2 regions of the Chitinophaga sp. G7 BAM 1005 genome follow, and region 1 is predicted to be linked to the other one. Evidence: riboswitches for the same ligand, from Rfam matches in the RefSeq annotation. Region 1 holds a riboswitch; the other holds the start of a gene.

Region 1 (11,733 bases):
CACCAGCTCTCCAGGCAAGGGAGCCCGATGGGAAAATACCAAAACGGGTGTTACCCCCAAACCTGGAAGATCCATCCCGGCGCACTGTAAAAGTAGCCAGGTATTTATCTTTCAGGGAATAGTTTATCCTGCCATAGGCGGATGCCATCTTAGAGGGAATCAGGTTGCTGGTACTGGATAAACGCTCTGTACCTGCTTCCAGGTTCTTGTACAGAAATGCGTCTGTACTGAACTTCTGTACCAGTGAATAATGTTTCTCGGTTTTATCAGACTGGTAAGATACCCCTGCCACTACGTTGAGAGAGTGGATGGCGTTAAATACTTTCCTGTAAGTGAAGTAGGCTTCTACCAGGTTACGCGTGATGGCTATGTCATTTAAGCTGGCTTTGCCCTGTACTTTTTCACCGTCTACCAGGTCGCGCGGAAGATAAGTGCCTTCTTTGGTAGTGGTGTATTCTGTACCGCCATTTACCCGGAAGTTAAGGCCGTCCATAATCTGGTAGTCCGCATATGCATTAATATTCACCTTGTTTTCAAACCGGTCGTTGGTAGGGGCCATTAACCAGGCCAGCGGGTTGTCTCTTCCCTTGAACCGGGCATAGGTGCCATCCTCATTATACACGGGGATGGCCGGTGAAGCGGTGAGTACGCCATACATTACGTTAGAGGGTACAATGTTACCATCGTAAGTTTTGAAATTGGTATAAGCGTGTGAGGCATATACGCTGGCTCCTGTTTTAAACCGTGCTGCGAACTGCTTATCGTAATTGAGTCTTACAGAATATCTTTCAAAAGAAGTATTTTTCAGCGCACCATCCTGTTTGAAGTAGCTGCCTGATAAGGCTACCCTGTCTTCCGGGGTACCGCCGCTTACACTCAGGTTATGGCTTTGCACCATTCCGGGCCGTGTGGTTAATTTAAACCAGTCGTTATCCCGGCCACTGGCCAGGTCGGCCGCGGTATAGAAGGCCGGCTGTCCTTTTTCAATGGCTTTGGCATTGGTGACCTGCATATTTTCCAGGCCATTCATTTTGTCGTATTCTTTGATGATCCTTTGGGTACCGTAGTAGCCATCATACTGAATGGCCGCCCTGCCGCTTTTACCTCTTTTGGTGGTGATCATCACTACGCCGTTGGCGCCGCGGGCGCCGTAGATGGCGGTGGAAGATGCATCTTTCAGGATCTGTATATCGTCGATATCATTCGGGTTGATGTCTTTCCCGGTTTCGGAAGGGAAGCCATCTACCACGTATAATGGTTCGTTGGTGGATTTGATGGAGTTGCCGCCACGGATGCGCACAATGGTTTGTCCGCCCGGCGCAGCGTTCGACTGGCTCACCTGCACCCCTGCGGCGCGGCCCTGGATGGCCTGGGCAGCGTTGCTGGTTACACCGCCGAGGTTCATCTGGTCGCTGGATATGGAGCTGACAGAACCTGTCAGGTCTTTCTTTTTGGTAGTACCATAACCCACAACCACTACGTCGGTGAGGTTAGATACTTCTTCAGAAAGCGTTACTTTAAAGTTGGTGGTTTTACCATCAAACTTTACGGACCAGGCTTTAAAACCCACCATAGAAATTTCCAGCGTTTCACCGGGATTGGCATTGATCTTAAAGGTGCCGTCGGTGCCGGTAACCGTACCGAGTTTGGTGCCTTTTACCGTAACGGTAGCACCGGGTAAAGGCTGGCCTTTGTCGGTGGTAACCACGCCATGTACCTCGATAGGCGGCGGTGGCGTAGTGGCCGGCTGTATGGCCGGTTTTGTTTTTACAATGATAGCGCCGCCTTCAATACTGTACGTGAGGGGCTGATTACGCATGAAAATATTCAACGCATCATTTACAGGCATATTGCTCACCGTGATATTGGCCCTGCCGCTTTTTTCCAGCAAGGCTTCATCTGCCAGGATATTGAGGCCGGTTTGTTTATTGATTTCCCGGAAAACCTCTTTGGCGGTAGCATTTTTCATTGAAAGGCTTACTACCTGGTTCTGGCTGCTGGCTACGCTCACCTGTGCCGTGGTGGCGAAACATAGCAGGGCCAGGAACTGACTGACCTTTAGATGTTTGGTTGGACGCCGGTTGTGCTTACACCGGGAACTGGCAATAGTACGTAATTGCATACTTGTGCTGAGTTTTAATTGAGAGAATGGTTTGGTTGTGCTATCTGTTTTAATAAATTACCATGACAGCTCCGTCATGCTGGTTGATATGATTGTTCACCTGCGGGCGTTAATCGCCCTGTACAATCAGTTTTTTTCCTTCTAAACGATAATTGACATTGTTGGCATTCAACATTTTTAAAACATTCACCAGGCTGCTGCTGCGGCTGATCATCCCAAAAAATTTCCTGGGCTTTATGTGACCTTCGTATACAATCTCCACGTCGTACCAGTGGGAAAACTGCCGCAATACAGTAGTAAGGTCTGTGCTCTCGAACTGGAAGTATCCTTCTTTCCAGGCTATTATTTCTGCGGTATTTACACCGGTTACTCTTTTTACATTTCCATTAGGGCTCACCTGCGATTGTTCGCCCGGCGCCAGTTGTATGCTGCCTTTTTTACTGTTTATTTTCACTGCACCCTGCAGCAGGGTAGTATTGATAGTGGCTTCGTCGGCGTAGGAGTTGATATTGAAATTTGTTCCCAGTACATCCACGGTCATCTGGTTTACCTGGATGCGGAAAGGGCGGTGCGCATCATGTGCAATTTCAAAATACGCTTCACCGGTAAGCTCAATGCGGCGTTCATCGCCTGAAAAAGTAGCCGGGAAGCGGATCGAAGAGGCGGCGTTCAGCCATATCCTGCTGCCATCGGCCAGTACCAGCGGATAGGTTTCCCCTGCCGCTGTAGTTAATGTATTATAGATAGGGGCGCTGCCGGCGCCTTTTGTTTTTACGTATACCAGTTGTCCGCCCTGGTTGTGGATAGCGCTGTTGCCCTGCTGCGCCAGTTGCTGAATCCCGGCGCTGTCCAGCACTATTTTTTCCCCGTTGGCCAGGGTGAGTACCGCTTTATGCTGACCAGGCGCTGCTGCTGCCGGCGTTACTTTTTTCGCTACCGTGGCTACCGGAGCGGCTGGCTGCCGGAAATAATAAACAGCCGGGATGGCGAGCCCAATGATCACGGCTGCCGCGGCGGCAAGTTTAAACGGACCAACATTCCTCCGGGTGGGAGGCATGGATATTACCGGGGCGCCCTGGATATGCTGTAACAGCTCTTTCCTGACCCTGTCGCCGGGCTCGCGGAAGTTGGAGCTGCTATCCGGTTTTACCTGCCGGAATGCCGCCTGCATTTCGTCCAGGAGTATGCGGCCGGAAGCGTCGTCCCGGAGATAGTCCATCAGCTCAAGGGCTTCCTGCGGACTACAGGTCCGTTGTTGCCAGCGTTGCAGCAATAACCGGTAATATTCGTTGTTCCTTTCGGTGGGCATATATATACTATCCCAAAAAAAGAAGATAGGGTGGTCCGGGGAAAAAAAAATTATCTGGAGGAGTCGAGGAGGATCCCTGAAACCAGTAACAGGGGGAGAATACCATCTGTATTGGTATAGAAGAAAAACTTAATACTTTTCATGGCCAGCACCATATGTTCTTTTACCGTATTACGGGAGATGCCCAGTTCTACGGCTACTTCTTCATAGCTTTTGCTTTCTTCGCGGCATAGCCTGAATACTTTTTGGCGCTGAGGGGGCAATTGTGCGATGGCTTTATGCAGTAAAGATTCGTATTGTTTCCATAATAAGGCGGTATCCGCATCTTCCGTTTGCTGCTGTAGTTCCTGCATTACCTGTAAACGGAGAGCTGCGTCGGCGCTGATCTTCTTCATCAGCTTAAATACATGATTCCGGGTAATACGGTACAGATAACCACTGAACGATAATTCAGGGTTGATCCGCTCCCTAATCTCCCAGATCTTTATAAACACTTCCTGCAGTGCATCTTCGGCCAGTTCCGGGATATTGATGAAGTGGAGAATATACGTGTAAAGTGAAGGGTAGTACTGGTCATATAAGGCGATATATGCTTCAGTATCCCCTTGCTGCAGTCGTTGCAGCAGAACCGCTTCTTCATTGCTCACTGGATGCTCGATTTGATGACTAAAGTAAGCAATTGGCGGAAAATTTCTGCAAAAATTTAGGGATCGCCTTCGGCGATGGAAATTGTCTTGGAACAGGATTAGGCTGATTATACTGATTAGTTTGATTTGATTTTTTTTGATTTATAAAGGATTAAGGGAGATAGAAGCGGATATATTAGCTTTTATCTCCCTCAGGAAAATCTAAAAAAAATCCAAAAGTAAAAATCAAGTTAATCAGTATAATCAGCCTAATCCTGTTCCAAGACAATTTCCATCGCCGAAGGCGATCTAAGAAAACGCCGGTGCATACTCCGCCGCAAAGGAGGAGAAGCTCCGCGCCGGCTTACCGGTTACGTCCATTACTGCTGTAGAAACGGCTGCCGCTTCGCCGCGGGCGTAATGGGCATAGTCTTCAATAAGTCCTTCGGCCTGCCAGGCGGGAAACCCTGCGTGCAAGAGAGCGGGCAGCAGTTCTGCTCCGGTAACGTTGATGTAGCGGATAGTGCGTCCCAGCGCATGCGACAGACTTTCCGCCAGTGCGGCATGGGTGAGCGGTTGTGGCCCGGTAATATCGTAGGTTTTGCCTTCATGCCCGTTGGTGGTGAGGGCGGCAGCCGCAACGGCGGCAATGTCGCGGGTGTCTACCACGCTGATGGGAGCGTTGCCGGCGGTGGCAAAGAATTTATTTTGCGCGGCAATTATTTCGCGGAAACCCAGTAGCCCCTGCATAAATAAATTGGGTCGCAGGAAAGTATAGGCCATGCCGGATAAGCGGATCTCTGCTTCTACCGTGGCATGGTACCGTAGAAAACGTACGGGCGATTGCGCGGCAGCATGCAGCTGCGAGAGCTTTACGATATGTGGCAACCCGCTTTTTACGGCAGCGGCTACAAAATTACTTTGCAGTTTTTCGGCTTCTTCAGAAGAATTGGTGAGCAGGAAAGCTTTCTCTATGCCTTTCAGTGCAAGGGCCAAACTGTTTGCATCGTTGAAATTGCCGGTTACTATTTCAGCGCCGGGTAAGGCGGCGATAGTGTTTGCGTTATGGTCTGTTGTCCGCACCATTGCGCGGAAGGAAACGCCCTGTGCGGATAAATGTTTGGCCAGTGTAGTACCAATGTGCCCGGTAGCGCCGGTAATCAGGATATTTGCCTGTTTCATAGCTGTTTGTTTTTATGATGTAAAACTCGGCTTTCCGCCAGGCAGGAAATTGTAAGAAAACGAAACGGATTTGATAGTTGCGGGGATTTACTATCTTCGCCCCCGGTTCTTTATGTATTACTAATCGAAGCAAATAATGGTTCCCGCTGAAAAGCGGGATTAAAAGGGAACTGTGTGTAAATCACAGGCTGTCCCGCAACTGTAAGCTTCCGGCAGCATAATATGCTGCAACTGGTAAATAATATGCCACTGTTCCGGCCAGGAATGGGAAGGCGTTTACCAGCGGAATAAGCCAGGAGACCTGCCTTTATTTCACTTTGACAATGCTTTCGGGGATTGAAGCGTGTCAGGTTTCGGTATCGGTAATTATTAAGAACAGGCGTATGCATGATTACATCATGCGCTTGTTCCTGTATGTATACCATGCCTTCTCCTTCCGTATCTATCTTCTCAAAAACATTGCTGTACTATATAAAAGAGCGTGAACGTCATGTATCACCTTTTAAACAATCAGTAATGATTATCCACAACTTAGGCTATCCGAGGATAGGTAGCCAGCGTGAATTGAAAAAAGCCTGCGAAAGCTACTGGACAGGCAAAATTACCCTCGATGAATTACAGGCAACCGCCCGTAATATCCGTTTACAAAACTGGGCGTTGCAGCAACAGGAAGGGATCGACTGGATTCCCTGCAATGATTTTTCCTTTTACGACCAGGTGCTGGACACTACCCTGATGGTGGGCGCCGTGCCGCAGCGCTATCGTGCATTACAGGAAAAAAAGATCCACGAAACAGACCTGCTTTTTGCAATGGCGCGTGGTTACCAGCGCGATGGCGACGATATCACTGCAATGGAAATGACGAAATGGTTTGATACCAACTATCACTATATCGTTCCCGAATTCACAGCCGATCAAACATTTCATTTCTTCTCCCGCAAAGTAACCGACCAGTTCCTCGAAGCAAAAAAAGAAAACTATGCTGCCAAGCCGGTGATCCTCGGCCCGGTATCTTTCCTGTTACTCGGAAAAGAGAAAACTGCGGGCTTTAACCGTTTATCGCTGATTGGTAAACTGCTGCCGGTATACCTGGAGGTGCTGTCGCAGCTTACCAAAGCCGGCGCTGAAGTAGTGCAGCTCGATGAACCCTGCCTGTCGCTCGACCTGGATGAAGCAACCCTGCAGGTATTTACCGATACTTATGCGCAAATTCACGCGGCATTCCCGCAACTGCATATCCTCCTGGCTTCTTATTTTGAATGCTATGGAAAAAATCTGCCGGTGGCGCTGGCATTGCCGGTGCAAACATTGCATCTCGACCTCGTACGTTGCCCATTGCAACTGGATGATATCCTGGCAACAGCGATCGCCCATACTTCTTTACACCTCTCGCTGGGCGTAGTGGATGGCAGGAATATCTGGAAGAATGATTATACACGATCTTTACAGCAGATACAAAAGGCAGTAAGCGCGTTGGGAAAAAAACGTATCGCCATTGCTCCTTCCTGCTCATTGCTGCATGTGCCATGCGACCTTGATAACGAAACGGCCCTTTCTCCCGAAATTAAAAACTGGATGGCCTTTGCCAAACAGAAATTGCAGGAGCTGAAAGACCTGCGTGATATCGTGAACGGCAATACCGCGTTGCTGGATACCAACAAAGCGGCTATCCATAGCAGGGCCACGTCGCCACTCATTCACCGGAAGGAGGTGAAAGACCGGGTAGCGGCATTTACCGCCGCAGATGCACGCAGGAACAGCATGTTCCCGGTACGTCAAAACATCCAGCAGCAACAGTTTGGGCTCCCGCTGTTCCCTACTACCACCATCGGCTCTTTCCCGCAAACAGACGATATCCGGCAGTTAAGGGCGCGCCTGAAAAAAGGAGAGCTGACTACCGAACAGTATGAAGCCGCCATTGAGAAAGCCACCATAGACGTGATCCGCTGGCAGGAAGAAATTGGCCTGGATGTATTGGTACATGGCGAATTTGAGCGGAACGATATGGTGGAGTATTTCGGAGAACAACTGCAGGGATTCCTCTTTACAAAAAATGGCTGGGTACAGAGTTACGGCAGCCGTTGTGTAAAACCACCGGTTATTTTTGGAGATGTAAGTCGCCCGGCAAACATGACCGTGCGCTGGAGCAGCTTTGCACAGGCGCATACCAACAAGCTGATGAAAGGCATGCTCACCGGTCCCGTTACCATTTTGCAATGGTCTTTTGTGAGAGATGACCAGCCGCGTTCCACCACCGCCAACCAGATTGCATGGGCGATCCGCGACGAAGTAGTGGCATTGGAACAGGCAGGCATTAAAGTGATCCAGATAGATGAACCGGCTATCCGGGAAGGCTTACCTTTGCGTAAAGAGAACCGCGCAGCCTACCTGGAATGGGCAGTACAGGCGTTTCGTATTTCCGCCAGCGGCGTTAGGGATGAAACGCAGATTCATACACACATGTGTTACAGTGAATTTAATGATATCATTGAGCATATTGCCGCGATGGATGCAGATGTGATTACCATCGAAACTTCCCGTTCGCAGATGGAGCTACTGGATGCCTTTGCTGATTTTAAATATCCTAACGAGATAGGACCCGGCGTATACGACATTCATTCTCCCCGCCAGCCGTCTGCGGAAGAAATGATTTCACTGCTGGAGAAAGCCGCTGTTACGCTGCCAGCCAGGAACCTGTGGGTAAACCCGGATTGCGGTTTGAAAACCCGTAAATGGCCGGAAACAAAAGTGGCATTGTCGAATATGGTCCGGGCAGCGGAAGTGATGCGGGAGAAAGCATCTTTGTAAAAAAGAAAAACAGTACAAACATGACTATAGAAGAAAAAATTCTTCATTCGGAAACCCGGATCTTTAAAGCCGTATTTCCCAGTACTACCAACCATTACGATACGTTATTCGGCGGTACCGCTATGTCGCTCATGGATGAAGTAGCGTTTATTACTGCTACCCGTTTTGCACGTAAAAAAATGGTGACGGTATCTTCCGGGAAAATAGATTTTAACCGGCCCATTCCGGCAGGCACCATCGTGGAGCTGATCGGAAAAATAACCGAAGTAGGCAATACCAGTGTTAAAGTGTTGGTAGAAATATACATTGAAGAAATGTATTCCTATTCACGGGAAAAGGCTATCACGGGTACTTTTAGCCTGGTGGCCATTGGGGAGGATAAGCAACCGGTAAGCGTGAAGTAGTCAAAGAAGAAGAGGGGTGATACAGTTTAGCTGATCACCCCTCTTTGTGTTAATCATGGATACTATTCAAGGTTAAGATCTTTTACGCCCAGTACTTCTGTGGAAATTTCGCCTAACCATCCGGCTTCTGCGCGGATAGCCGTATGTACTTTTATAAAGTTGATTCCTTTCAGCACCACCGGTTTGCCGGTTTTATCTACTGCCCAGTCCAGTTTTATTTTTGCATCACTATCATCATTCGCGAGGTTATCTGCATAACCCCAGGAGAAAGCGGGTGAAACATAGTAAGGAGAGAACGGATCGCTGGAAGTATTTTTGATGTTGAGATCTGTTAGTTTTGTGCCGGTAAAAGTGATGCTGTCGCCTTTCCACTGCGGGTAATACGACTGATCATGAAATACATTTTTTGAGAGATAACCGGTGTGCCCCTGGTTGTCTTTCCAGCGGATATACTCTGTATCGCTGGTATACGGATCATCCGGATTGGTGACCCTGTCTTTTGTTTCGTCAGGTTTATAGTAAGTGACCTGGTAGTTCTTTACCGTTTTGGAGCTGTTGTATTCCGAACCGGCAATTTCGTACCATTCATCATCAGGTAAGCCGTTTTTATTGGCATCTGCAGATACGGAGATAACGCCGGGTTCTGCAAACTGGTTGAAAGCATTGCCTAATACGATGAAAGAATATTCGCCGGGTACATTTTTGATGGTATGGTCAAAGCCCATCACTACATAGCCGCCGAACCCGCCGAGGGAAATCATATTTTCCTTCCCTAAAGCCGCCAGTGCGTAATCCGCCATTTGTTTGGCAGAATCGCCTTGCTTCCATAGGGGCAGTTCATTGGTAAATTGTCCGGGCGCGGGGAAGTATTCAAAAACTTTAGTCACCTTATTGAGGAAAGGACCGGTGGGTTCCGGATCTTCTATGGGTGGCGTTACGTCTTTATCCTTGGAACAACTGCTTACCATAACAGCGATGAACGTGGCTGCGAGTAGAAATTTACTTTTCATTTGTATAGATTTAGTTGGTTATGATTATTTGGTTGCAGAAACAAAAGCTATGTGCGCAGGTATTTCACCCGTGGTGACCGACCATTTCTTTTTGCCTGCTTTATCAAAGCAGTATAGGGTTCCGGAAGAGACGTAGTCCTTCGCATCCGTTACAAAAATTTCTTTAGTGGCGGGGTTTATTGCTACGCCGTAGGGCATACGGATGGATTTATCCGTACCATCTGTAATGAAATTAGTGTTTAACACCGTTTCTGTTTTTACGTTTACCATGTTATAGGTGATGGTCCATTGGCCGGTGTTATAACTGAAAACAGAACCGTATACGTAAGCGGTGTCACCGGAAATACACAGGTTACTCACCGGAATATCAAATTGTTTCTTTACTGCATCTGTTTTGGCGTCTATCACAAAAAGGCGGGATGGTGTATTGTAGTAGTCGCCGCGGGAAGTCACATAAATATCGCCATCGTTGTCGGCCTTGAGGCGGTCGAGGTTAATAGCTACATCAATCTTTTTTATCTCTTTAAAAGTATTCAGGTCTATTACCGACACGGTGCGATCATAATCAGGTGCGCGGTAACCGCCGGAATTGGCTACGTACAGCTTGTTGCCTACTACGGCCATTTCTTCCGGTTGATAGCCCACAATTACTTTGCGTGTAATTTCCAGGGTAGTAGTATCTATCTCTGCTACAAAACCGATGGGCGCATTGGGTTCTATCAGTACCGGGCCTGCATAGGAGCTTACGTATGCTTTGCCGTTGGCGAAGGTTATGTAGCGGCAATTGAGGATGTCGATCTGTTTGATCCGTTTGGTACTTGCTGCATCCATTACTTCTACTTTATTGGAAATATTGATCACGGCATAAAGTTTCGTGCCATATACTTCTATGTCGTTGCCTACATCGCCCAGTTCCTTTACTGCAGTGGGATTGGCAGTAGCATAGATATTACTTTTGTAGATGCCCGTAGTATAATCGTAATAATCCAGGGAAGCTTTATTACTGCCCATATTGCCTTCATTCAGCAGATAAAATCCATTGAGCAAAGAGCCTGGTGTGGCGGTATCTACCGGTGTTACTTCGGGCGGAACAATTCTTTCTCCTTTCCGGCACCCGGTGATGGCCTGTGCTGCCAGGGTGGCTACCCATATTGTATTCCTCAATTGTTTCATCATGTTTATTAAATATTCACGGTTAAGATGAAGCGGTAATTTCTTCCCGGCATGGGGTAGCTGATCACCACTTCATAGAACTGGTTGGCGAGGTTGTTTACCTGTGCCGTTACATGGAACCGGGTATGTTTATAATTGAATTGTTTACCCAGTGAAAGATCGCTGGTATACCAGGGTTCCACGTAGTTCTTTAACTTATTTTCCTTGCTGTTGTATCTTTCCCCGGTATAGATAAAGCTGTAGTTGGCTTCCCATTGTTTATAGTCGGCGCCGAGGATCAGCGAGCCGCTGTGACGGGGAATATAAACGATCTGATCTCCGTAGAAGCTGTCGGACGGGTCGGTGAAATCCTGTGCGCGTTGGTAAGTGTAAGTGAGGCGTGTACTGAACTGCACCTGTTTTTTTATAAGCCACAGCACTTTTGCTTTTACATCTACGCCTTTTATTTTTACAAATCCCAGGTTCTCCATTTGCCAGCTGAGCATGCTGGCGCCGGGAACGGCTACTATCTTATCATTTACTTCATTGTAGTAGGCATCTGTTTCAATACCTGCCTGTGTGATCCAGCTGTTGGCAAAGGTTTTATTCCAGGTGAACCCTACATCGTATTGTGTGGCGAATTCCGGCTTCAGGAAGCGGTTGCCGATTTCGGTATAATACAGGTCGTTAAAGGTAGGCATGCGGAAGATCTGTTTGTAAAACCCGCGCAGCCGGAAATCCGGTGAGTGGGTGGGTTGCCACGAAACAAATACTGCCGGTGTAAATTTTTGCTGGTACGGCGCCGAGGCATTTTTCTTTACCGTTTCATTCACAAAGGTACCCAGCAGGCTGGCCTGCGCGCTGAAGCGGTTGAAGCTGATATTGGTGGCAGCGGCGGCCAGGGTGGTAAAACGGGTAGGGTAGCTGAAGTTGGTAAGATCGGCATCCAGGCGGTTCCATTGGAAGTCGCCGGAAGCCGCAATGGTCCACCAGTTGGTGAGGGCGTACTGGTGTGCCATTGAGAAATACATTTCATATTGGCGGTAGTGGTTATCGATATAAAGGCGGGCGGTATCCGGCGCCAGGAAGCGCGTATAGTCGTAAGCGTATTTTCCGTTCA
Region 2 (11,733 bases), 160 kb from region 1:
TACACCGCTGGAATTCCGTCAGTCATTTAACTAAATGTGAGTATCACATTTTGTACCGGCTTATTTGAGTGCTAAATAGCTTAAATCGGACAGCGTTACAGCCATTAGGTTTAAAGGTTAACTTCTGGTTAGGTAATCTGAGGGCGTTTCGGGTAATTAAATCATTTTATGAATAAAACTATTTTTATCACAGGATCATCTACAGGACTTGGCAGAGCAACAGCGATATTATTTGCATCCAAAGGTTGGAATGTAATTGCAACGATGAGAACTCCGGAAAAAGAGGAAGAATTATCTAAGAAAGAGAATGTATTGGTTACTAAATTAGATGTGCTGGATATAGAATCTATACAACAGGCGGTGCACGATGGAATCCAAAAATTTGGAACTATAGATGTTCTTTTGAACAATGCGGGCTATGGAGCTTACGGAGCTTTAGAGACGTTTTCTAAGGAAAAAATTCAAAGGCAATTCAATACTAATGTAATCGGGCTTTTAGATGTAACAAAAGCCATTCTCCCTCACTTCCGCAAAAACAAAAAAGGACTTATCATTAATATTTCATCGGCCGGGGGTAGAATGGCATTTCCTTTAGGAACGCTTTATCACGGAACAAAATATGCTGTAGAGGGCATTTCAGAAGCATTGCTTTATGAGGTTGAACAATTTGGAGCTAAAGTAAAAATCATTGAGCCGGGTATCATTGCTACAGACTTTGGAGGAAGATCCTTTGATTTTTGTAACGATGAAAGTATACAAGAATATCAACCTATGGTAAGCGCTTTAATGAGTGCAATGCCTGAAATGTCCAAAAGCGCCTTATCTGCTGATGCAGTTGCACAGTTTATTTTTGAAACCTCAACTGACGGCAAAAATCAACTGAGGTACGTGATTGGACAAGACGCTAGAATGCTTTTGTCGAAAAGACAAAAGATGGAAGATGAAACTTTTATGAACAACATAAAAACACAATTCGGAATTTAAAATGCAAGTAATAGCAGGACTGCCAGGTTCAATTCTAAATAATGGAAGGGCTATTTATGAAATGGGAGCTGTTGGAACTGCAATAGGAAAAATTGTAGTCGATAGAATTGTGGGAAAAATTAGCTATGATAAGAATTCTGATGGTTTTATTACATCGGGAGGGTTAAGGCAGGAAAATTTCAACTTGAGTATGCCGGTAAATTAAACTCCTATTTGTCAGTACTTGATTTGAATAAACCTATATGTATCAGTTCCTTTGAGCTTTCTGAAATTATACCAGATCATTTGAAAACTCAACTACCTACTATTGAGGAGATGGAAAGGGAATTAATGGATAAATAATTGGGAAGCAATGAAACTAAAAGCGCTGGCTTTATTACAAAGCTTCAAAAGGAGAAGAGGGGTGTCTTAAAAGTAATTTAAAGGCACCCTCTCTTTATTTCATTATCTACTCATGAAATACAGGCATGGCTGGGAAATACCATCCGTTGTAAGTGAGCGTTTTTTTCAGTGTGGCGGTAGTGGCGTCATACATCAGCACCCTGTTCACATCTCCGGTGAAAGAGCCGTTCAGCGTGGTCATTACCAGTTCATTTTTATCCTTGTTATACGCAGCGCCGGCGCCGTAGAAATATTGTCCGGAAGGCAGGGTGATAAAAGGAGATGCAAGCGATGCTGTGTTGCCAATGATATAGCGGTACAATTGGGTGCCACCGGCAAAACCATTGTTGCGCACAATGTAAACAGCATTCTCTGTAGTGGAGGCAGTGATAGCCGCATGGCGCCACGCTCCCCACGGAGACGATACCGTGAAAGGCAGTTTCACGGCAGTGCGCGCCAACGTAGCGGGGTCTATGCGGATCAGGGAATCGGAGTTGGTAGCATATACGCCGCCATCTTTGCCGGCAGCAAAGGCCAGGTTAGCCGCGCCGAATTTCTTTACTACAGCGTACGTGGTGCTGTTTAAAGCAACAATACCATCTGTTTGGGACAACACAAAAATATAGCTGCCGGCTTTTAACATATCACCGGTGTAACCGGCTACACCGGTTACTTTAGCGCCTACTGCAAGGGAAGGTAACGTAACGGGGTATACGCCATTACCTGCACTCAGCAGTCCGCGGGTGGCATCCACACCAATAAAGGCATGACCATCATTACCAGGCAGGGTAGTGATGCGGCCGGTTTCCACGAGGCTGCCTGCATCTGTTACTACCAGTGGTCCACCGGCTTTTACAACAATATACATTTTGCCGTTGAATACAGTGGCATACTGCAGCGTATTGGAAGGGCCGCCCAATGCGCCTGTGGGGTTTTCTGCATGATAAATGTCGGGAACAAGACTATCGCCGCTGTAGGAGTAGAAGTGCAGGTCGCCGGTGCCGTGACCAAACCATCCTTCGTTAGCAATAAAGAATCCATTGCCGTATTTACCGGCGATTATTGATGCCGTAACGCTGCCGGTACCAGCTTCGTTGGTGCGTTGGCGTTCGAGAGGCTGTAATGCATCATCTTTTTGACAGGAAGCAACAAACAGCATTAATGCTGCAGAGAGAAAGGATAATAACTGTTTTTTCATATTTATTGTTTTGTTAAGAAAATACAATGCACTTTTCTCCGGGGTAAAAACCCTGGAAGAATGATCATAATACCGGTTATCCTCCCGGCATCACGCCTAAGGCTAAACGAAAAAAATAACAGCGCATAAATGGCTGGCAGGCCTACATTCATGGCATTTCACCCGAAAGCGTTGAATGATCAATTACAAAAGGCAGGTCTTCTGGCTTACCTGCTTTTCCGGGACCTTCCCATCTGCCGGGCAGGCAGACAGTGGTATGGAGTTCATCCGGAAAAACAATTTATCTGACGATAAATGCAGGATTACAGCTACGGGGATAGCTCCGGTTTTACACCGGATTCCCTTTTAATCCGCCGCGGGCGGAACCAAATGCGGAGGCAAACCTACGGTAATTAGGCATAAATGCCAAAATGAAGTGGTGGGGAGTGTTTCAAGGGGTGGGTTACCCCATTATGCCCTCTTTGGCCCGTATGTGGCCCCTTTATGGCCCGTATGTGGCCCCAATAAAAAAGCGTGATACCAATATTGAATCGCATCACGCTTTAGTAAAAAGTATTTATATAAAACTTATCCTTTCATCTGCCACGCTTTTGTTTTCGTAAACGCCCTTAATCCCTGGTGTGATAACGTTGCGCCAAAACCTGAATGCTTCCTGCCTGCCCACGGCAATCCCGCTGTAACCCGATCGCAGCAATTCCAGTAGCCGGTGCCTGCATTTACCTGTGAAAGGATTTCCTGCGCACGTTCTCCATTGGAGGAGTATACAGAAGCCGTGAGTCCGTACTCGGTATCGTTCATCAGTTCGATGGCTTCTTTATCACTGGTTACTTTCATGATGCCTATTACTGGTCCAAAGCTTTCTTCCTGCATAATTTTCATGTTGTGATCCACATCTGTGAGGATGGTGGGCTCAAAGAAGTTGCCTTCATGCACAATGATATGGCCGCCAAGTTTCAGGGTGGCGCCTTTTGCGCGCGCTTCCAGTACCTGGTTTTCGAGTACTTTTAATTGTTCTTTCCTGGTGATGGCGCCAAAGTATACGCCGTCGTCTGTGGGCAATCCCAGTTTCCAGGATTTAACCGCCTTTACAAATTCGGCTACATATTCGTCGTATACTTTTTCATGTACGTAGATGCGTTCTACAGCGCAGCAGCTCTGGCCGTTGTTATAAAAGGCGCCATCGGCAGTTGCTGCGGCTACTGCTGCAATATCTTCGATATCGTCTGTTACATAAAGCGGATCTTTTCCGCCAAGTTCAAGTTGACAGGGCAACATCCTGGACGCTACTTTTTCATAGATGTATTTACCGGTTTTATAGGAGCCGGTAAAGAAATAGCCATCTACGCGAAGATCCATCAGGTTTTCACCGGTAGCTTTTCCACCAATGGCTATTTTGAAAGCATTTTGTTCAAGACCGGCGTAATAGAAAAGTTTCTCTATTTCCATACCCGTGAGGGTAGCGTATTCCGAGGGTTTATACAATACGGTGTTACCGGCCAGCAGTGCAGGAATAAAAACGTTTACGCCTACCAGGTACGGATAGTTCCAGGCAGAGATATTGCAGATAACCCCAAGTGGTTCGTAAGAGATTTTTTCTTTTAGTGTATCCGTATTAGTTACCCATTCGTCCGACAGATATTTCTCTGCATTTTCCAGCATCCAGTTGATCCGGGTTACGGCGCCGTTGATTTCATTGCGTGATTGCTGCAATGGTTTTCCTGATTCGGAAGTAAGTATGCCCGCCAGTTTCTCTACTCTCTTTTCCAGCTGCTGGTTGAACCGGGCAATCACTTTGATACGCTCTGCCAGTGGTTTAGCCGACCAGTGGGCAAATGCCAGCCGGAGTAATGCGGTTTTCTCAACTACTCTTGCCAGTGAATCTTCTCTGAGAACGGCGAGGGTTTGTGCGGTGGCAGGATTAAAGATTCTCATTTCGTATGGTTTCTAACTGCTTGAAGAAATTGTGTTTTGATTTGTTGGGAGAGCGGATTGCTTTCTTTCTCCGGCATTCTTTCCGGATGCCATTGCACGCAAAGCATAAATCCTTTACCGGTTTTATCTTTGAATTCAATACCCTCAATCATTTCATCGCTGGTATCGGAGGTGGCGCTCACCATAATATTATTCCCCAGCTTAGCCGGATGGATTCCCTGGTGATGCGCACTGTTCACCTGTCCTTTTTCCTGGCCGGTAACGGCGTACAGCAAGGAATCTTTCCGGATATTTACCCCATGTATTTTATCGCTGGTATCTTTTTTATGAATTTTGTTGGCGGCTTCGCCGATGTCTTCATATACTTTTCCGCCTTCGAGTATATTGATGTATTGTAATCCGCGGCAGATGCCCAACACAGGCAGCTGTTGCTGTTGGGAGTACTCATAGATGCGTTTTTCAAAGGCATCCCTTTCGGGCAAAAATTCATGTGGCTGATGCGGATAGTTTTCAGCGCCGCCATACAGCGAAGGAATTACATCCACACCACCGGTAAGCACCAGGCCATCGCAGGTATAAATATCTTCCACATTATTACGCAGAAAGGAAAGGATCACCACTTCGAGGTCATCGCCCAGGTCTTCGGGTGTAAACCAGTTTTCATAATTGGCGGAGCTGGCTTCCGTGTAGCTGATCCCTATCTTTTTCTTCATGGTCTATAGCGCGTTTAGGTACAACTGTTTGAAATCTTCCCGGGTAACCGGTTTCGGGTTATTGGGATGGGCAAAATCGGCGAGTGCCAGGTCGGCCAGCGTTTCCACGTGTGCATCCGTAACGCCGATATCGCGGAGATGATGCGGGATGTTTATTTTTGAATTAAGATCAAAAAGATATTGTACCACTGCTTCGCCGGTTTCTTCTTTTAACTCCAGGGTTCTGGCGATGCGGCGGAATTTATCTTCAAATCCTGCAATATTAAATTGCATGCCATAAGGAATATTTACCGCATTGGCGAGGCCGTGATGCGTATCCAGCAGGGAGGAGAGGGGATGCGCAAGGGAATGCACCACACCCAGTCCTTTCTGAAAAGCGATGGCGCCCATCATAGAAGCCATGAGCATGTTGCTCCTGCTTTCCATATCCGGTTTGTTGGTGGCTTTTTCCAGTGAGTTTTTAATGAGATAGATACCTTCCAGGGCAATGCCATCGCATAAGGGATGTGGATTTTTTGCCAGGAATGCTTCCATGTTGTGGGTTAAAGCGTCCATGCCGGTGGCGGCGGTGATAAACGGGGGCAGGTCTATCGTGAGGGCCGGGTCTGCAAATACAATCTTCGCCATCAGTTTGGGCGAAAACAGTATTTTCTTCTGATGGGTTTCATCGTCGGCAATGATGGCGCTTCTGCCTACTTCGCTGCCGGTGCCGGCGGTAGTAGGTACGGTAATAAAATGAGGGACATCATTGGTCACATAAATATCGCCGCCTACGAGGTCGTCGTATTTAAAAAGATCTTCCCGGTGATTTACCCGCAGCACAATGGCGCGTGCCACATCCAGTGCGGCGCCCCCGCCAATACCGATGATACTGTCGCGTTGCGTATGATCCCAGAGATCAGTGCCTTTATACACATCGCTCTTCACGGGGTTTTTGTGGATGTCGCTGAATACTTCCACGGAAATATGATGTGCCTGCAGATCATTCACGATCGATTTAAAAAATGATAATCCTGCTATCGTTGGATCGGTAACGATCATAGGCCGTGATAACCCGTTTTTCTGTAACCAGGCCGGCAGCTCGCTGATTACGCCTGCGCCAAAACGGATGGTGGTAGGAAAATTATACTGAAATGCCATATGCTGATGCTTAGATGATTTCAAAATATCTTTTAAGTTCCCAATCGGTCACTGCTTTGGCATATTGCCGCCACTCCCATTCCCTGGTTAACGTAAAGTGTTCCACAAAAGATTCGCCAAAGAGTTCTTTTGCGAGGGCCGATTCCTTCATTTGTTGGGTGGCCACATGAAGGTTCTGTGGTAATACACCATTCGAGGTGTCTTTGTACCCATTACCGGTGGTTAATTTTTTTTCAAGGACCAATTTATTTTTCACACCGTACAATCCGGCAGCCAAACAGGCGGCCAGTGCGAGGTAGGGATTGGTATCTGAACCCACTACCCTTGTTTCCAGGCGGGTGGCCCTTTTATCGCACGGTAAAGCCCGTAATGCCACTGTTCTGTTATCTATGCCCCAGGTGAGCGTGGTAGGAGCCCAGGCGCCTTCTACCAGCCGTTTATAGCTGTTGATAGTGGGCGCTATCATGGGTAATATAAAAGGTAAACAATGCAGCTGACCGGCAATGTAACTTTTCATGACGGCACTCATTTTATATTCGTCGTTTTCGTCGTAAAATAAATTCTGTTTGCTGCCGGCATCCCAGAGGCTCTGGTGCACATGCCCGCTGCAGCCTGGCAAACTTTCATGGATCTTAGCCATGAAGGTAGCCATTACGCCGTGTTTGTATGCGATCTCTTTTACCGCGGTTTTAAAGAGTATGGCCTGGTCGGCCGCCTGTAAAACCGTACCATACTTAATGGCTGCTTCGTATACACCCGGACCTGTTTCCGTATGTAATCCTTCTACCGGTATATCAAATTTTACCAGTTGCTCAAACAGGCTGCTCATATACTCATTCTTTAACGCGCTGCGCAGGATGGAATAACCAAACATGCCGGGCGATAAAGGTGTAAGGTCGCGGAACTGTTTCTGGTGGACCGTATCGGGTGTTTCCGTAAAGTTAAACCATTCAAATTCCTGGGAGAAATATGGCAGGAAACCGCTTTTTTCCGCATCCGCGAGTACTTTCTTCAGGAGTTGCCGCGGACAGGTGTATACCGGTGCATTGTCTGCCTGTACAAAATCTCCCAGGAAAAAAGGTACGTCATTTTCCCAGGGAATTTTACGGAAGGTACCCAGGTCAATTTTTACCTGCGCATCGGGATAACCGGTATGCCAGCCGGTATATTTCACATTGTCGTACACGACATCGCTCATGTCCCAGCCAAAGGTAACATCGCAGAAGCCCATCCTGCTTTCTGTTACAGACGCAAATTTTTCTGCTGCAATATATTTCCCTCTCAATACACCGTCGATGTCCGCTACCGCTACTTTTACCTTACCCGACGGATGGGTTTTTACATACGTTAATATTTCGGAAGTTGTCATGTGTGAGCAGGTTTAAAGATTTTGTACAACAAAAAAGAAACGGCCAGCAGGGAAAAATAGATCAGGCCAAGTGCGAGGTTGAAGATAAACATCGCAACAATGGATATGGTGGCAATCACCAGTGCAATCACCGGGAAGGCAGGGTAGAAGGCCACCCGGAAAGGCCGTGGCAGATCAGGCTCCTGTCTTCTCAAAATAATAATAGACACCATTGAAATGATATACAAAGTGAGCGCGCCGAAAACGGATACGATAATGATTTCGGAAGTTTTCCCAGAAAGCAGTGCCAGTATCCCGATCACCATATTGGCAAGCAGCGCATTGGCGGGCGTATGAAACCGTGGTGAAATTTTACCGAGAGCAGCGGGGAGGTTGTGTACCCTGCCCATCTCGTAGGAAGAGCGCCCGGCGGCGAGGATCAATCCGTGAAAGGAAGCCACCAGCCCAAATAATCCTACCGTGATGAGCAGGTGATACATGGGGTGATTGCTCCCGGTAATTTTTGCCAGCGCCAGCGGAAGGGGTGAATCGGAGGTTTCCCCGCTTATCCCGTTTTTATATACAATCGCCTCCCATCCGGCGATGCCGGTGGCGGAAATAAATATCAGGATACAAAGAATAGCCAGCGTGAGGATGGCCCATCCGAAACCTTTGCTGATATCGCGCTGGGGATTTTTGGTTTCTTCGGCTACGTTGGCAATGCCTTCAATACCCAGGAAAAACCAGATGGCAAAGGGGATCGCGGCAAAAGCGCCGCCCCACCCGTTGGGCAATGCGTTGTTGGTAAGGTGAACTGCCTGGAATTTCGGAAACGACAAACCGGCGAAGAGCAACAGTTCTCCCACCGCAAAAATGGTGACGATCACCTCGAAGGAAGCCGCTGCCTTTACACCATAAACATTCAACCCGGTAAAGACAAAATAGATGGCAATGGCGCTGGTAAGGATCGGTACCTGCGGGAAAAAAGCGTTGAAATAAGCGCCGATGGCGAATGCAATGGCAGGCGGCGCCAAAATAAATTCAATGACCTGGGCTATCCCGGCAATAAAGCCGATGTTTTTTCCCATTGCCCTGTTTGCATAGTCAAAAACTCCTCCTGCTTTGGGGATGGCGCAGGCCAGTTCAGCATAGCTGAAAGTAAACGTTACATACATCACCATGATCACAAGTGTGGCAATGGCCATACCTCCTGTACCGCCCTTTTCAAGGCCAAGATTCCAACCAAAATACATCCCTGAAATAACGTACCCTACTCCAAGTCCCCACAACATAAAGGGAGTCAGTGTTTTCTTTAAGCCCTTGTTTTGTGTCATTTGAAAGATCTCTATTGCGTGTATGTGTAATATAATATAAATTAAAATATTATTTTACTACAGGGTCTACGTAAAAAATTAAAACGGGCCGGATATCTTTACCACATGAAACTGATGGCAAACGGACGTGCATGGATGGAAACAGAGGAAGGCCCTTTTTTCGGTTACGGGAGAATTGAGCTGTTGCAGAAGATCAGTGAGCCTGGGTCTTTGAGAAAGGCCGCTACGGAAATGAAAGGGAGTGCGTCTAATAATATATATTATTAGCTTAATGTTATTGGGCCAGGTGTTGTGGTTAAATTCTTTCCCGCCCGTTTAGCGTTGCTATTATTACCTTTGACTCCAAGTTAATCGCTTTATGAGTATCCGTATGCCAAAAATAGCGGGGATAAGTATGGTTACTATTTTCTCCCTGCTGATCCTTTTTCACCTGCTGATCATTGCAAAAGTTTTACCTTATTCCATTGTGTGGGGTGGCAGACTGAAATCGCCAATGGAAATGTACCGGTTAGAAGCCATCTCTGTGCTGGTGAATGTATTTTTCCTGCTGGTGGTGCTGGGGAAAAGAAAGGTATTGAAGTTACCGGCCAATGGCAAGGTTTTGAGCCTGGCATTGTGGCTGATGTGTCTTTTGTTTTTTGTAAACACTCTCGGCAATCTTATCTCCACCAATAAATGGGAGCAGCTGATCTTTACGCCAATGACGTGTATCCTGGCTGTTTGCGCCGCCATACTGGCCGGCACGCGATAATCCATCTGCCACCAAAAATGGATGAAAAGATTACAGGAATGATGCTTAAATTACAGGGGAATAAACCGATGCTTAGATGAAAACTGGAAAAACACTCCCCGCTGCCATTACCATCTTCGGCGCCAAAGGAGATCTGACTAAAAGAAAACTGATTCCTGCGCTTTATAATCTGTACACCGATAAACATCTTCCGCCTGTATTCGTCATCTACTGTGTGGACTTCCTGGCCGAAGATGAAGCTGCCTTTAAACTCGACCTGCTGGCAGGGATTAATGAGTTTAGCCGCAACGGGAAAGCAGATGAAAAAGAATGGGAAGGATTTGCTAAGAATATCTTCTATCTCCAGGGCGATTTCCTGAAAACGGAAACCTATACCGGCCTGAAAGGGAAACTGGATGCATTCGGTAAAAAGCAGAAACAGAACGGCTCCCGCATCTTTTACTTTGCAGTGGCGCCGCGCTTTATTGAAATCATTGCAGAAGGCTTATACAAACACACCATTTGCAACCGCGATGGCCTGGACCGTATCGTTGTGGAGAAACCTTTCGGCACCGACCTCGATACCGCCAAAAAACTCAACCGCTTCCTCACAAAACGTTTTGCGGAAAAACAGATCTACCGTATCGATCACTACCTGGGTAAGGAAGCTGTACAAAACATCATGGCCTTCCGCTTTGCCAACTATGTATTTGAACCACTGTGGAATAAAAAATATATCGATCACGTTCAGATCAGCGTGGCGGAAGAAGTAGGCGTAGGGAAACGTGGCGGCTACTACGAAGGCAGCGGCGCCCTGCGTGATATGGTGCAGAATCACCTGCTGCAGCTGTTGTGTATTGTTGCGATGGATTCACCGGAGTTTTACCAGTCGGAACTGATCCGCGATGCAAAAGTAAAAGTGCTGAAAGATATCAGGCCATATACACCGGCGCAGGTGCTGAAAAACGTGATCCGTGGCCAGTATACGGGAGGCAATGTACACGGCGCACCGCGTTTGCCTTATCGTAAGGAAGAACATGTGCTGTCCGCCTCCAATACAGAAACCTTTGTAGCCGCCAGGTTGTTTATTGATAACGACCGGTGGAAAGGCGTGCCCTTCTTTTTACGCACAGGCAAATCCATGCCGGTACAATCGTCTGTAATTGTTGTGCAGTTTAAAGATTCTCCCCATAAAATTTTTAAAGATGATATCACGCCAAACAGGCTGATCATCAGTATTCAGCCGGAGCTGGAAATAAGTTTATTGTTTGAAAGTAAAGTGCCAGGTTTGAAAATGAAACTGAAACCCGTGGAAATGGATTTCACTTACCAGGAATCTTATACAGAAACAATTCCGGAAGCATACGAAGCTTTGTTGCTGGATGTGCTGGATGGTAACCCTACCTTGTTCATGCGTGCGGACCAGGTGGAGGCTGCCTGGAAAGTAGTGATGCCAATCCTGGATACCTGGAAAAAATATCCTGCGAAAGAGCTGCATCTGTATAAGGCCGGCACCTGGGGGCCTACGGCGGCTACTGTCCTGTTAAAGCCTTACGCAAAGGATTGGTTCCGTTTGTCAGCAAGGGAAGACAGTATACAATAAAATAGTATTGCATAAAAAGAAGGGAGCCGTTTTCGTAAAACGACTCCCTTCTTTTTATTAAGGTGTGTAGGTAACATTACTGCCATAAAGGATACTGGATACACCGGAGAAATACACATGTTTATCGGTGCTGGTGAGATTATACCAGAGGTATATGCCATAACCGTTGTTCTTCGTTTGGGTAGCCAGTGAATTGGCAGTGCTCTGGCTGGTACTCTGGATATCTACTGCCGCCGGGCCTAACTGTGCCTTGGTAAGCCCGGCCACATTAGGTACGGAGTAGGAGCCATAAATAGCATTCCAGCTGTAGTTAACAAAGTCGCCCACTTTTTTTCCACCCCACGATAACCTGGAGGCCGCCGGACCATAG

Evidence for each region. Region 1 has a riboswitch for cobalamin ahead of metE (5-methyltetrahydropteroyltriglutamate--homocysteine S-methyltransferase). Riboswitches for the same ligand answer to the same signal wherever they lie in the genome.
Region 2: linked by a shared signal. The riboswitch ahead of ACMXI2_RS03970 (DUF5074 domain-containing protein) and the one ahead of metE (5-methyltetrahydropteroyltriglutamate--homocysteine S-methyltransferase) in region 1 are both predicted to bind cobalamin.

Annotation. Positions count from the first base shown of each region.
Region 1 covers NZ_CP181478.1:1,161,770-1,173,502, forward strand. Annotated here, with positions in the region: gene ACMXI2_RS04650 (TonB-dependent receptor) at 1-2,122, opposite strand, end outside; gene ACMXI2_RS04655 (FecR family protein) at 2,232-3,431, opposite strand; gene ACMXI2_RS04660 (RNA polymerase sigma factor) at 3,482-4,078, opposite strand; gene ACMXI2_RS04665 (SDR family oxidoreductase) at 4,367-5,239, opposite strand; cobalamin riboswitch at 5,360-5,562, shown strand; gene metE (5-methyltetrahydropteroyltriglutamate--homocysteine S-methyltransferase) at 5,627-8,047, shown strand; gene ACMXI2_RS04675 (acyl-CoA thioesterase) at 8,068-8,451, shown strand; gene ACMXI2_RS04680 (hypothetical protein) at 8,514-9,461, opposite strand; gene ACMXI2_RS04685 (YncE family protein) at 9,486-10,637, opposite strand; gene ACMXI2_RS04690 (TonB-dependent receptor) at 10,643-11,733, opposite strand, start outside.
Region 2 covers NZ_CP181478.1:998,968-1,010,700, forward strand. Annotated here, with positions in the region: gene ACMXI2_RS03955 (helix-turn-helix domain-containing protein) at 1-34, shown strand, start outside; gene ACMXI2_RS03960 (SDR family oxidoreductase) at 169-984, shown strand; gene ACMXI2_RS03965 (hypothetical protein) at 986-1,189, shown strand; gene ACMXI2_RS03970 (DUF5074 domain-containing protein) at 1,433-2,563, opposite strand; cobalamin riboswitch at 2,738-2,948, opposite strand; gene ACMXI2_RS03975 (aldehyde dehydrogenase family protein) at 3,131-4,495, opposite strand; gene ACMXI2_RS03980 (gamma-glutamyl-gamma-aminobutyrate hydrolase family protein) at 4,492-5,208, opposite strand; gene ACMXI2_RS03985 (iron-containing alcohol dehydrogenase) at 5,212-6,348, opposite strand; gene ACMXI2_RS03990 (glutamine synthetase family protein) at 6,359-7,717, opposite strand; gene eat (ethanolamine permease) at 7,714-9,030, opposite strand; gene ACMXI2_RS04000 (hypothetical protein) at 9,425-9,781, shown strand; gene zwf (glucose-6-phosphate dehydrogenase) at 9,858-11,363, shown strand; gene ACMXI2_RS04010 (endo-beta-N-acetylglucosaminidase H) at 11,421-11,733, opposite strand, start outside.